2 regions of the Bradyrhizobium sp. SPXBL-04 genome follow, and region 1 is predicted to be linked to the other one. Evidence: predicted binding sites of a transcription regulator. Region 1 holds the regulator's gene; the other holds the start of a gene.
The links. The regulator LexA, encoded in region 1, represses DNA repair genes until DNA is damaged. The targets are predictions, from matches to a motif close to TGTTCNNNNTGTGTTCNG.

Region 1 (5,745 bases):
CATCTCGGGGCTCGGCCATGTGCTGTCGATCTCCGGCTATCACATGGCGGTTGTCGCCGGTGTCGTGTTCTTCGCGGTGCGTGCGCTACTGGCACTGATCCCGGGGCTGGCGGCGGGCTTTGCCATCAAGAAATGGTCGGCAGCCGCAGCGCTGGTGGCGGCCGCGTTCTATCTGCTGCTGTCAGGCGCGGAGGTCGCGACGCAAAGATCGTTTTTCATGACGGCGGTGGTGCTGATCGCGGTCATGGTCGATCGCCGCGCCATCACCTTCCGCACGCTGGCGGTGGCCGCGCTGATCGTGCTCGCGGTCGCGCCCGAAGCGCTGGTGCATCCGAGTTTTCAAATGTCCTTCGCCGCGACGCTCGGGCTGGTCGCGCTGGTACAGATCGGCATGCCGAACCTGTTTGCTTCGCCCGATCATTCGGCGACAGCGCGCATCGCGCTATGGGGCGGCCGCGAGATCGCGATGCTGTTCCTGGCCTCGCTGATCGCGGGGCTTGCGACCACGCCCTATGCCGCCTTCCATTTTCACCGTGTCACGCCGTTTGGCGTACTCGCCAATCTTGGCGCGATGCCGGTGGTTTCGGCGCTGGTGATGCCGGCGGGGCTGCTGGGATTGCTCGCGGCTCCCTTCGGGCTCGACGGCGTGTTCTGGTGGCTAATGGGGATCGGGATCGACTGGATGGTCGCGGTATCGCGCTGGGTGGCGGCACTGCCGGGCGCAGTCGGCCGCATCCCCGCCTTCGGCATCGCGCCGCTGGTCGCGGCAAGCCTCGGGATCATCGTGATGGGCCTGTTGCGCACCCCCTTGCGCTGGTCTGGTGCCCTGCTGCTACTGGCTTCCATTGCCTGGGGGCTGTCGGTGCGGCAGCCCGATATCCTGATTGCCGGAGACGGCGCGAGCGTCGCGGTGCGCGGCCGCGACGGACACCTGCATGTGATCCGGACGAGCAAGGACGGCTTTCTGCTTAGGGAGTGGTTAGCTGCCGACGCCGATCCGCGCGACGCCGGGAGTAGCTCGCTGGCCGACGGCGTGTCGTGCGACGAGGCCGGCTGCGTGACGCCGCTCGCCGACGGGAGGCTGGTTGCGCTTTCCTTGCGGATCGACGCGCTGGCTGATGATTGCAGCCGCGCCGCGCTGGTAGTGACGCGGCGGCCCGCACCGCCCGATTGCGCGGCGATGGTGGTCGATCGGCAGCGTCTCACCAGCCAAGGCGCGCTGGCGTTGACGCAGCGTGGTGACGGTTTTGCGGTTCAGGCTGTGAGAGCAAGAGGCACAAGCCGCCCTTGGCTCCCGGCCGGCGCCGGCGAGGGTGATTTCGACGGAAGCCTCGCGCCGAAGGCGGCTACGGCCCGCAACCGGGACGCGATTCCGGCGGAGACCGACTTGCAGGCCGACGATTAAGGCCAGACGATTAAGAACAAATGCAGGAGCTGGTCCGGGTCCAGCCGGACTTCCGCAGAACATAAATCATACCATCTCGCCGGCCTCGGCCGGCGATGGCATTTTCAATCCTGGCCCGACCTGGTGGCCAGGGACGGCTCAGCCGATCGGCAGACGCGTGATCGTCGGCCGGCTGTCGGCATCGATCTGCGGCTTGTGCTCACGCTCGCTGACCGGCTGCGTCACCGGCAGTTGCAGCACGGTTGCGTGCTGGCCTTCGACGAGCTGCGTCACCAGCACGTATTTGCCGTCGGGGAATTCGATCGCGTCATGATGGCGATCGGGAATGTGCGGATCGATCTTGCCGAACTTGCCGACGCGGGAGTTGATCGTGCGCGTCCAGATCCAACGATTGTCGTAACGGACGTTGTCGGCGAAGGCGAGCTCCGTTCCCGGCAGCAGGCAGACGGCCACGGTCGGGTCGGCCGCGGAAGCGAAGCCGCGCGTCGAGGTGCCGCGGAACGTTGTCGACACGATCGTCTCGCCGACTTCGGCGGGGCGCGATGCAACGGCATGCAGACTGTAGTCACACATCGGGTGCTCCTATTCGAAGATAGCAACCCGCGCCTCTTTCGGAGGCGCAAGCCTCTATCAGAGTGGAAGCACGTAACATTCTGCTTGCTTGTGGGCGAATCTGCGGCTGGCGTCAGCCGGATGCGATCACATTATCTTTCCCGAATCCAATAGGAACAAAGCTCGCTTCAGTGCATTTGGCGGATGCGAGCGTCAGCGGCCTGCGGGCGCCGACCATCCGGAATATGGCCAACTCGGCTGTGGCTGTCGCGCGACGGCACTTCGGGCGCTGCGGAATTGCTCACTCGTTGTCGCATGCGCCGACTTGCGGGGATGGTGCTGCGATTGTGCTGCGAATGCTTGCGCTGCCGATGCAGCGATCAGCACAGTTGCGAAGGCGCTCAAAACGATCCTACGCATCGTTGTCTCCTCGATCTCTTGAGCCGCAAAGCGATGAGTGCTTCGGGCGGCATGCCGAGGACGTAGCGCTTGGAAAGGGGCCAGATAATCTGCCCAAGACCAGAAAGACTATCCAGCTGAAGCGGACAATCCGTCCGCTCCAATCGGAATCATCGGTATCGAATGACCACTGAGTCTTCTCAGTACTTGCGGTACAGTCCGATCAGCTTGCCCTGAATCTTCACCCGGTTCGGCGGCAGGATGCGCACCTCGTAGGCGGCGTTGGCGGGCTCGAGCGCGATCGACGCGCCGCGGCGGCGGAAGCGCTTGAGCGTCGCTTCCTCGTCGTCGATCAGCGCCACCACGATGTCGCCGGTATCGGCGCTCTCGTTGCGCTGGATCAGCGCCATGTCGCCGTCAAGGATGCCGGCCTCGACCATCGAATCACCGCGCACTTCGAGCGCATAATGTTCGCCCGAGCCGAGCATGTCGGGCGGTACGCTGATGGTGTGACTGCGGGTCTGCAACGCTTCGATCGGCGTACCGGCTGCGATGCGACCCATCACCGGCACCGCAACGGGACGCTCGCCCTCGTCGGCGGGTGGGCTGGAGCTCGCGCGCACCTTGCCGAGATTGCCCTCGATGACGCTTGGCGTGAAGCCGCGGCGGTTGCCGGCGGCGGCCTGGAGCTCAGGCAGCTTGATCACCTCGATGGCACGGGCGCGGTTGGGCAGGCGACGGATGAAGCCGCGCTCCTCCAGCGCGGTGATCAGGCGATGGATGCCCGATTTCGAGCGCAGGTCGAGCGCATCCTTCATCTCGTCGAAGGAGGGCGGCACGCCGCTTTCCTTCAGACGTTCGCTGATGAACCGCAGAAGCTCGTATTGTTTGCGCGTTAACATCTCGACCAAAGTCCCCCGGTTGATGTCGTTCGATTCCGAGACGCTGAATTGGAGCGGCGAACCGCTACATCCTCGAAACAAATCATGAACGGACACTATATGTTCGATATGTGTTCCGCAACTGCTTAATTTTGCGTGAACACGACAAAGTTCGCGGAACACGTGTGGTGGATGCGCTCAGACGGGCAGGCGCAGCACCTCGCAAGGCGAGCCAGCTCCGGCCTTCGGCGCGAACGGTGCGCGCACGAGAAGTGCCTGTGCCGCAGCGAGATTCGCAAGCAGCGAGGAATCCTGGTGATGGACGGGAACGGCCACCAGCGTGCCGTCGTCGCGCTGTTCCAGACGTGCGCGAAGATAATCCGCGCGCATATCGTTTGCGCCCACATCGCGGCCGAGCACGGCGCGCTCATGGCGGTGATGAATCACGGATCGACCCGACACCGCACGAATCAGCGGGACCATGAACAGGAAGGCGCACACATAGGAGGAGACGGGATTACCCGGCAGGCCGATCACGCGCATCGCGCCGAGCCGCCCATGCATCATCGGCTTGCCCGGGCGCATCGCAATCTTCCAGAACGCCATCGAGATACCTTCGTCCCTCAGCGCCTGCTGGACCAGATCGTGGTCGCCGACCGATGCGCCGCCGGTCGTGACCAGGATGTCGGCGCCGCTCTCGCGGGCGCGGCGGATGCCGGCGGTGGTGGCCTCCAGCGTGTCGGCGGCGATGCCGAGGTCGATGGTCTCGGCCCCCTCGCTGCGGGCGAGCGCGTGCAGGGCATAGCCGTTGGAATAGACGATCTGGCCGCGGCCGGGCGCGGCGCCTGGCATCACCAGTTCGTCGCCGGTGGCGAGGATCGCGACCTTCGGGCGGCGGCAGACGGCAAGCTGCGGGTGATTCATGGCGGCGGCGAGCGCGAGGTCGCGCTCGGTGAGACGGGTTCCCTTGCGCAGGAGCACGTCGCCTTCGGCGAAGTCAACGCCTGCGGGGCGGATGTGCCGACCGGGAATCGCGGCTTCCTTGATCGTGATGCGCGTGCCGTCCGCGACCGTATCCTCCTGGATCACGACCGCGTCGGCACCGTTGGGAACGACGCCGCCGGTGAAGATCCGCACGGCTTCGCCGGCGCCGACCGTTCCCGCGAACGGACGACCCGCCGCTACCTCGCCAATCACCGTCAGTCGGGAATCGATCGCCCCCGCGTCGGCCGCGCGCACGGCATAGCCATCCATCGCCGACATCGCTTCCGGCGGCTGCGTGCGCAGCGCCGCCACGTCGCGGGCGAGCACACGGTGGAAGGCTGCGTCGAGAGCAACCATTTCCTCGGCCAGAGGCTCCGCGCCGGCAAGCACGGCGGCAAGCGCATCGGAAACCGGCATGAGAGCCACGGCGAAAACTCCTGCTCGCGGACGAATTGGCAGGAAGCCTTCTAGCCGAGCGCGAGCGCAGAGGCAAAAGAGCAGCCGAGCGGAATGATCATCCCGACGACGCATTCGCAGGCAACGAAGGCGATGTCAGGCCGGGCGGGACATGATCTCCAGGACGAGGCAGATTGGTACCAGAGTGGCCATGGCTAGGACGAGAATGACGAGAGCCACGGCCAGCATCGATCAACTCTGCGTCTGTTCGCCCGAACTGACGCTAGGCGTCACGTCCGGAGCTTTGGGGCCCTGATCCTTGTCCGGCAGCGGATCGGCCTGAGATTTCAGGTCGGCGGCCTTGCTGATGAGCTTGGCGGAGAGGCGCGAATCCGAGGTGGTTCTGGCGAATTCGAGCAGCAGAGAAGCTTGCTTTGTGAGGTAGGCTTTGCCCAGCACGAGAATAAGTCCGATGTAGAAGTCCCAACGGACTCATAGAGTCCGGAGGAAGTATTTCCGTTCCCGGAACTCTGTACAAAAATGCACAAGGTGATTTGGTTCCGCATTCCCAAGCAGATTTGGTCCTCGGAACCCAACCAGATCAGCCGGGGCGTCGGCAGTCAAATTCCCAACGCTCGCAAGGCGTTGCCGACATCACTGGGCGAGGTGACATGCACCGCCGTCAATCCGCGCGCCCGCGCCCCTTCGACGTTCTCGGCAAGGTCGTCGAAGAACACGATTCGGCTGGCCGGCACGCCGATCGACGTCACGACATGGTCGAACGCCTCCGCATCCGGTTTGCGCAGGCCGATGCTGGACGACAAATAGAGCTCGCGGAAATGGCCGAGCACGCCGGCATATTCCTTCGAGAAATAGTCGACATGCGGCCGGTTGGTATTGGAGAAGACATAGAGCGGCATCTGCTTGGCAGCGCGCGGCAAGAGCTCGGCGATATCGGGCATCTCGCCGGCGAAGATCGCGTTCCATCCCTCCAGAAACTGCGCATCGGAAATGTCGATCCCGAGCGATGAACGCAGCGATTGGAAATAATCCTCGTCGCTGATCTTGCCGACCTCGTGCAGCCGGTAGGCCTCGTCACGCACATAGCGCGCAACGATGGCCTCGGGC
Region 2 (5,745 bases), 3.5 Mb from region 1:
GGGTGCGCTGGAGATAGCCGCATTGGATCAGATAGGGCTCGATGATGTCCTCGATCGCATCGCGCGGCTCGGACAGTGCGGCGGCCATGGTCTCGACGCCGACCGGTCCGCCGCCATAGTTGAGCGCGATGGTCGTGAGGTAGCGGCGGTCCATGGCATCGAGGCCCGCGGCGTCGACTTCGAGCGCGCTGAGTGCGTGGTCGGCGATCTTGCGGTCGATCTTGTCGGCATCGGCTGCCGAAGCGAAATCGCGCACCCGGCGGAGCAGACGGCCCGCGATACGCGGCGTGCCGCGGGCGCGGCGCGCGATCTCGTTGGCGCCGTCCGCGCTCATGCCGACATTGAGCACACGCGCGCCGCGGCTGACGATGCTCTCGAGTTCTTCAATGGTGTAGAAATTGAGCCGGACCGGAATGCCGAAGCGGTCGCGCAGCGGATTCGTCAGCAGGCCTGCGCGCGTGGTGGCGCCAACGAGGGTGAATTTCGACAGCTCGATCTTCACCGAGCGCGCGGCCGGCCCTTCGCCGATGATGAGGTCGAGCTGAAAGTCCTCCATCGCGGGATAGAGCACTTCCTCCACCGCGGGGCTCAGACGATGAATCTCGTCGATGAAGAGCACATCGCGCTCTTCGAGATTGGTGAGCAGCGCGGCGAGATCGCCGGCCTTGGCGATCACGGGGCCGCTGGTCGCGCGGAAGCCGACGCCGAGCTCCTTGGCCACGATCTGCGCCAGCGTGGTCTTGCCGAGGCCGGGGGGACCTACGAACAGCACGTGATCCAGCGCCTCGCCGCGCTTGCGCGCCGCTTCGATGAAGATCGAGAGATTCTTGCGCGCCTGCTGCTGGCCGACGAAGTCGGACAGCGACTGCGGCCGCAGCGCGGTGTCGCCGACATCGTCGCTGCGGCGCTCGGGCGAGACCATGCGGTTGGCCTTGGGGTCGCTCACTTCGCGAGCTCCTTCAGGCCGAGGCGAATGAGCTGCGCCGTCTCAGCGCCTTCACCGGCACTGCGTGACGCGGACGCAATCGCCGCAGCCGCCTGCGGCTGACCGTAGCCGAGATTGACCAGCGCCGAGATCGCATCCGCCACGGGCCGCGGCGCGCGCTGGTCATCGACGGCGCCGGCGAGATGCACCACGGCAGGATCGACATTGGCGAAAGCCGGCGCCTTGTCCTTCAACTCGGTGACGATGCGCTCGGCGACCTTGGGGCCAACGCCCGGCGTGCGGGATACGGCGGCCTTGTCGCGCAGCGCAATGGCATTGGCGAGGTCGGCTGGCGCCAGCGTGCCGAGCACGGCCAGCGAGACCTTGGCGCCGACGCCCTGCACGGTCTGAAGCAGGCGAAACCATTCGCGCTCCTGGTCGGTGCGGAAGCCGAACAGTTTGATCTGATCTTCGCGGACATAGGTCTCGATCGACAGTACGGCCGCTTCGCCCGGCGACGGCAGATGCTGCAGCGTGCGCGACGAGCAGTGCACCTGATAGCCCACGCCGCCGACGTCGAGGATGACGAAATCCTCGCCGTAGGAATCGATCAGGCCCTTGAGCTTGCCGATCATATCCCCACCACCTTCAGCCTGAGCGCGGTGCTCTGGCGGTGATGGGCATGGGTGATGGCGATGGCGAGCGCGTCGGCGGCGTCCGCGGACGGCGGTTCGGCTTTCGGCAGCAATATCTTCAGCATCATCGCGATCTGTTGCTTGTCGGCGTGACCGGCGCCGACCACCGTCTTCTTGACCTGGTTCGGCGCATATTCGGCGACACTGATGCCGAACATCGCCGGCGCCAACATGGCAACGCCGCGGGCCTGGCCGAGCTTTAGCGTCGCGACGCCGTCCTTATTCACAAAAGTCTGCTCGACCGCGGCCTCCATCGGCTTGTGATCGGACAGCACGGAAGCGAGCCCTTCATGGATCGCGAGCAGCCGGCTCGACAGCGGCAAATCGTCCGGCGGTTCCACCGAACCGCAGGCGACGTAGATCAAACGATTGCCTTCAGCCTCGATCACGCCCCAGCCGGTGCGGCGCAGGCCGGGGTCGATGCCGATGATGCGAACGGGGCTACGAATCGGGAGCGCAGTCATGCGCCAGTGATAGCGGCTGGCCGCTGGAAGCGAAACAGAAACAGAACGGAAGTAACAGGGGAAAGCCGGTCTGGTGCCCCGGGCGCGACGCAGCGCAAAGCGGTGCGGCGCTGAACGGGGGCCCATTTAGCCATCGATGCCTAGAGAATGATGGGTCCCGGCTCTGCGCAGCAGCGTTTCACGCTGCAGCGCGTCCGGGACACGAGAGTGCCCTACCCACCCATCTTCGCCATCAGCGCGTCCGACACCTCGAAATTGGCGTAGACGTTCTGGACGTCGTCGTGCTCGTTCAGCAGGTCCATCAACTTGAGCAGCTTCTCGCCGGTCTCGTCGTCGACCGCAACCGTGTTCTGCGGCTTCCAGATCAGCGCGGCCTTGCGCGGCTCGCCGAACTTGGCTTCCAGCGCCTTGGCGACGTCGCGATAGCCTTCGGTCGAGGCATAGATCTCGTGGCCGCCCTCGCCGGAAACGACGTCGTCGGCGCCGGCCTCGATCGCGGCGTCCAGCACGGCGTCGTCGGAGGCGACGCTGCGGTCGTACTCGATGATTCCGGTGCGGTCGAACATGAACGAGACCGAGCCGGTTTCGCCGAGATTGCCGCCGGACTTGGTGAAGAAGGAGCGGATGTCGGAAGCGGCGCGGTTGCGGTTGTCGGTCAGCGCTTCGACGATGACGGCGACGCCACCGGGGCCGTAGCCCTCGTAGCGGATTTCGTCATAGTTCTCGCCGTCGCTGCCGAGCGCCTTCTTGATGGCGCGCTCGATATTGTCCTTCGGCATGTTCTCCTGGCGCGCGGCGATCACGGCGGCGCGCAGGCGCGGGTTCATGGCGGGGTCAGGAGTGCCGAGCTTGGCCGCGACGGTGATTTCCCGCGCCAGCTTGCCGAACAGCTTCGACTTCTGGGCATCCTGCCGCCCCTTGCGGTGCATGATGTTCTTGAATTGGGAATGTCCGGCCATGCGTGGTCTCTTGAATGGTCTTTGGAATCGTTCGCCGATGGGGTGGGGAGCGCGGCCTTATAGGCCGCCAACCCACCGGAATCAAAGGGCTCTGGTACTTTAAGGTAGCACTGTAGAGGTAGCCACCGTAATGGTCCGTGCCTAGAGGTCGGGCATTGTTAACCCTGATTTCATTTCAGCCTGCGAAAATAGCGTCCGCCCGTTCCCCGACAAGAGAGACGTGATGGCGTTCGGACTATTTCGGAAGCGTCTGCCGGAGATGGCTGCGCCGGCGGCAGCTCCGCAGCCGGTGGCCAATTTCGAGCCCGTCCCCGCCACGGACGGCGATTCCGCCAGGGAGATCCTGGAATTGCTGGAACTCGAGCTGGGCGCCATGATCCGCCAGCTCGAGCGCGCCGCCAATTCGGTGGCCGGCGGCGCCGAGGCGACCGCCGCAACCCTTGCCGCCATTCGCGACCGCACCGACGCCCTGACCGGCCGCACCAACGCGGCGCAGTCGACCGCCTCCACCTTCGCCCATGCCGCCGACAAGTTCACGCAGTCCGCGCTGGGGATCGGGGCGCAGGTCCGCGAGGCCGGCAAGCTCGCCGACGAGGCCAGCGCCGCCGCGCAGGAAGCCCGCGCCAACGTCGATCGCTTGCGCGAATCCTCCGCCGCCATCGGCAATGTCGTCAATCTGATCGCGCAGATCGCGCGGCAGACGACGCTGCTCGCGCTCAACTCGACCATCGAGGCCGCTCGTGCCGGCGCTGCGGGAAAAGGCTTCGCGGTCGTCGCCACCGAGGTCAAGGCCCTCGCGGTGCAGACCCAGAGCGCGACCGAAGAGATCACCCGGAAGATCGACGCGCTCCAGCGCGACGCCGCCGGCTCCGCGGATGCGGTGCATCGCATCTCGCAGGCGATCGAGGCGATCCGCCCGGTATTCGCGACCGTCAATGGCGCGGTCGCCGAGCAGAACGCCACCACCAGCGAAGTCTCCGGCAATGCGACAAGCGCGTCGGAATTCATCGTCTCGGTCGGCGAGAGCGCGGCCGAGATCGATGCCGCGACCAAGGCGGCCGAGACCCATGGCGAGAATGTCGCCAGCGCCGGCCGCGCCGTCACCACTTTCGCGCAGAAGCTGAAATCGCGCTGCGCCGTGCTGCTCCGCCAGAGCGAGCACGACGACCGCCGCAAGACCGAGCGCTTGCCCTGCCATCTCAAGTTCGAAACCGCGCGCGGCGTGATGCCGGTCTATGAAATCGCGATGGACGGCGTGCTGATCGGCGGCGCAGACGCAGGCCGGCTTGCGCCGCAAGCGCTGATCGAAGGCAGCCTCGAACACGTCGGCGCCTGCCGCCTGCGCGTGGTCGAGCAATCCAAGGCCGGCGCCCGCGCGCAATTCGTCAATCCCAATACCGAGCTCCGCGAGAAGATCGAAGACAGGCTGTGGTCGATCCATGAGGAGAACACGGAGTTCGTCACCCGCGCCATGGAAGCCGGCAACGCGCTGACCGGGATATTCGAGCAGGCGGTCGCGCGCGGCGAGGTCAGGATCGACGACCTCTTCGACACCGATTATGTGGAAATTGCCGGCACCAATCCGCAGCAATATCGCACGAAGTATCTCGACTGGGCCGACCGGGCGCTGCCTCCGTTCCAGGAAGCCTTTCTGGCGAAGGAGCCGCGCATGGCGTTCTGCGCCATGGTCGACCGCAACGGCTTCCTGCCGGTACACAACAAGATCTATTCGCATCCGCAGCGGCCGGGCGATGTCGCCTGGAACACTGCCAACAGCCGCAACCGGCGGATATTCAACGATCCGGCCGGATTGGCCGCGGCACGCAACCTGCGCTCGTACCTGGTCCAAAGCTATGCGCGCGACATGGGCAACGGGAACACGGTCATGATGCGGGAGATCGACGTCCCGATCCGCGTGCAGGGCCGGCACTGGGGTGGATTCCGCACCGCTTACAAGCTCTAGCAGGCTGTTGAAGAAGTCTCTGGCAGGATGGCAGTGGACGTGATTCTCTCGATAGTTGAATCGGGAGGCCATGATGCGGGGATCGGACGAGCGGTCTGGATCGCTCTTCAGTTACGTGGATCTTGAAGCGCGGGTTCGCCCGGATCACGCCTTACGGAAGATCCGGGAGATTGTGAACGCTGCGCTGGACGATCTATCGAAGGCATTTGCGGGGCTTTACACGGACTTTGGCCGACCCTCGATTGCACCGGAGAGGCTGCTTCGGGCGATGTTGTTGCAGGCGTTCTATGGCATCCGCTCGGAACGACAATTGATGGAGCGGCTGGAGTTCGAGCTGTTGTTCCGCTGGTTTGTCGGTCTTGGCGTGGACGATCCGGTGTGGGACCACTCGACCTTTTCCAAGAACCGCGACCGGCTGCTAGAGGGTGAGATCGCCGCTAAGTTCCTCTCCGCGGTAATGGCTCAGCCGAAAGTGAAGCGGCTATTGTCGAGCGACCACTTCTCGGTGGACGGCACGCTGATTGAGGCGTGGGCTTCGATCAAGAGCTTCCGCAGAAGGGATGGAGGCGACAACGACAGTGGGGGGCCGGGACGTAACGCTGAGCGCAGCTTCCACAAGGAGAAGCGTTCAAACAAGACGCACCAAAGCACCACCGATCCGGAGGCTCGGCTGTACAAGAAGGGCGATGGGCAGCCGGCCAAGCTCTGCTACATGGGGCATGCTCTGATGGAAAATCGC

Region 2: ruvC (crossover junction endodeoxyribonuclease RuvC) is a predicted target of LexA. The motif match lies at 2,115-2,132, and genes of this name have one in related genera.

What each region holds. Positions count from the first base shown of each region.
Region 1 is NZ_CP182472.1:4,306,102-4,311,846, forward strand. Features, by position in the region: gene ACNJX8_RS20335 (ComEC/Rec2 family competence protein) at 1-1,405, shown strand, start outside; gene ACNJX8_RS20340 (hypothetical protein) at 1,544-1,978, opposite strand; gene lexA (transcriptional repressor LexA) at 2,557-3,258, opposite strand; gene ACNJX8_RS20350 (molybdopterin molybdotransferase MoeA) at 3,436-4,647, opposite strand; gene ACNJX8_RS20355 (hypothetical protein) at 4,870-5,076, opposite strand; gene ACNJX8_RS20360 (HAD family hydrolase) at 5,238-5,745, opposite strand, start outside.
Region 2 is NZ_CP182472.1:7,795,735-7,801,479, forward strand. Features, by position in the region: gene ruvB (Holliday junction branch migration DNA helicase RuvB) at 1-922, opposite strand, end outside; gene ruvA (Holliday junction branch migration protein RuvA) at 943-1,560, opposite strand; gene ruvC (crossover junction endodeoxyribonuclease RuvC) at 1,557-2,084, opposite strand; gene ACNJX8_RS37190 (YebC/PmpR family DNA-binding transcriptional regulator) at 2,297-3,043, opposite strand; gene ACNJX8_RS37195 (methyl-accepting chemotaxis protein) at 3,267-5,006, shown strand; gene ACNJX8_RS37200 (IS5 family transposase) at 5,080-5,745, shown strand, end outside.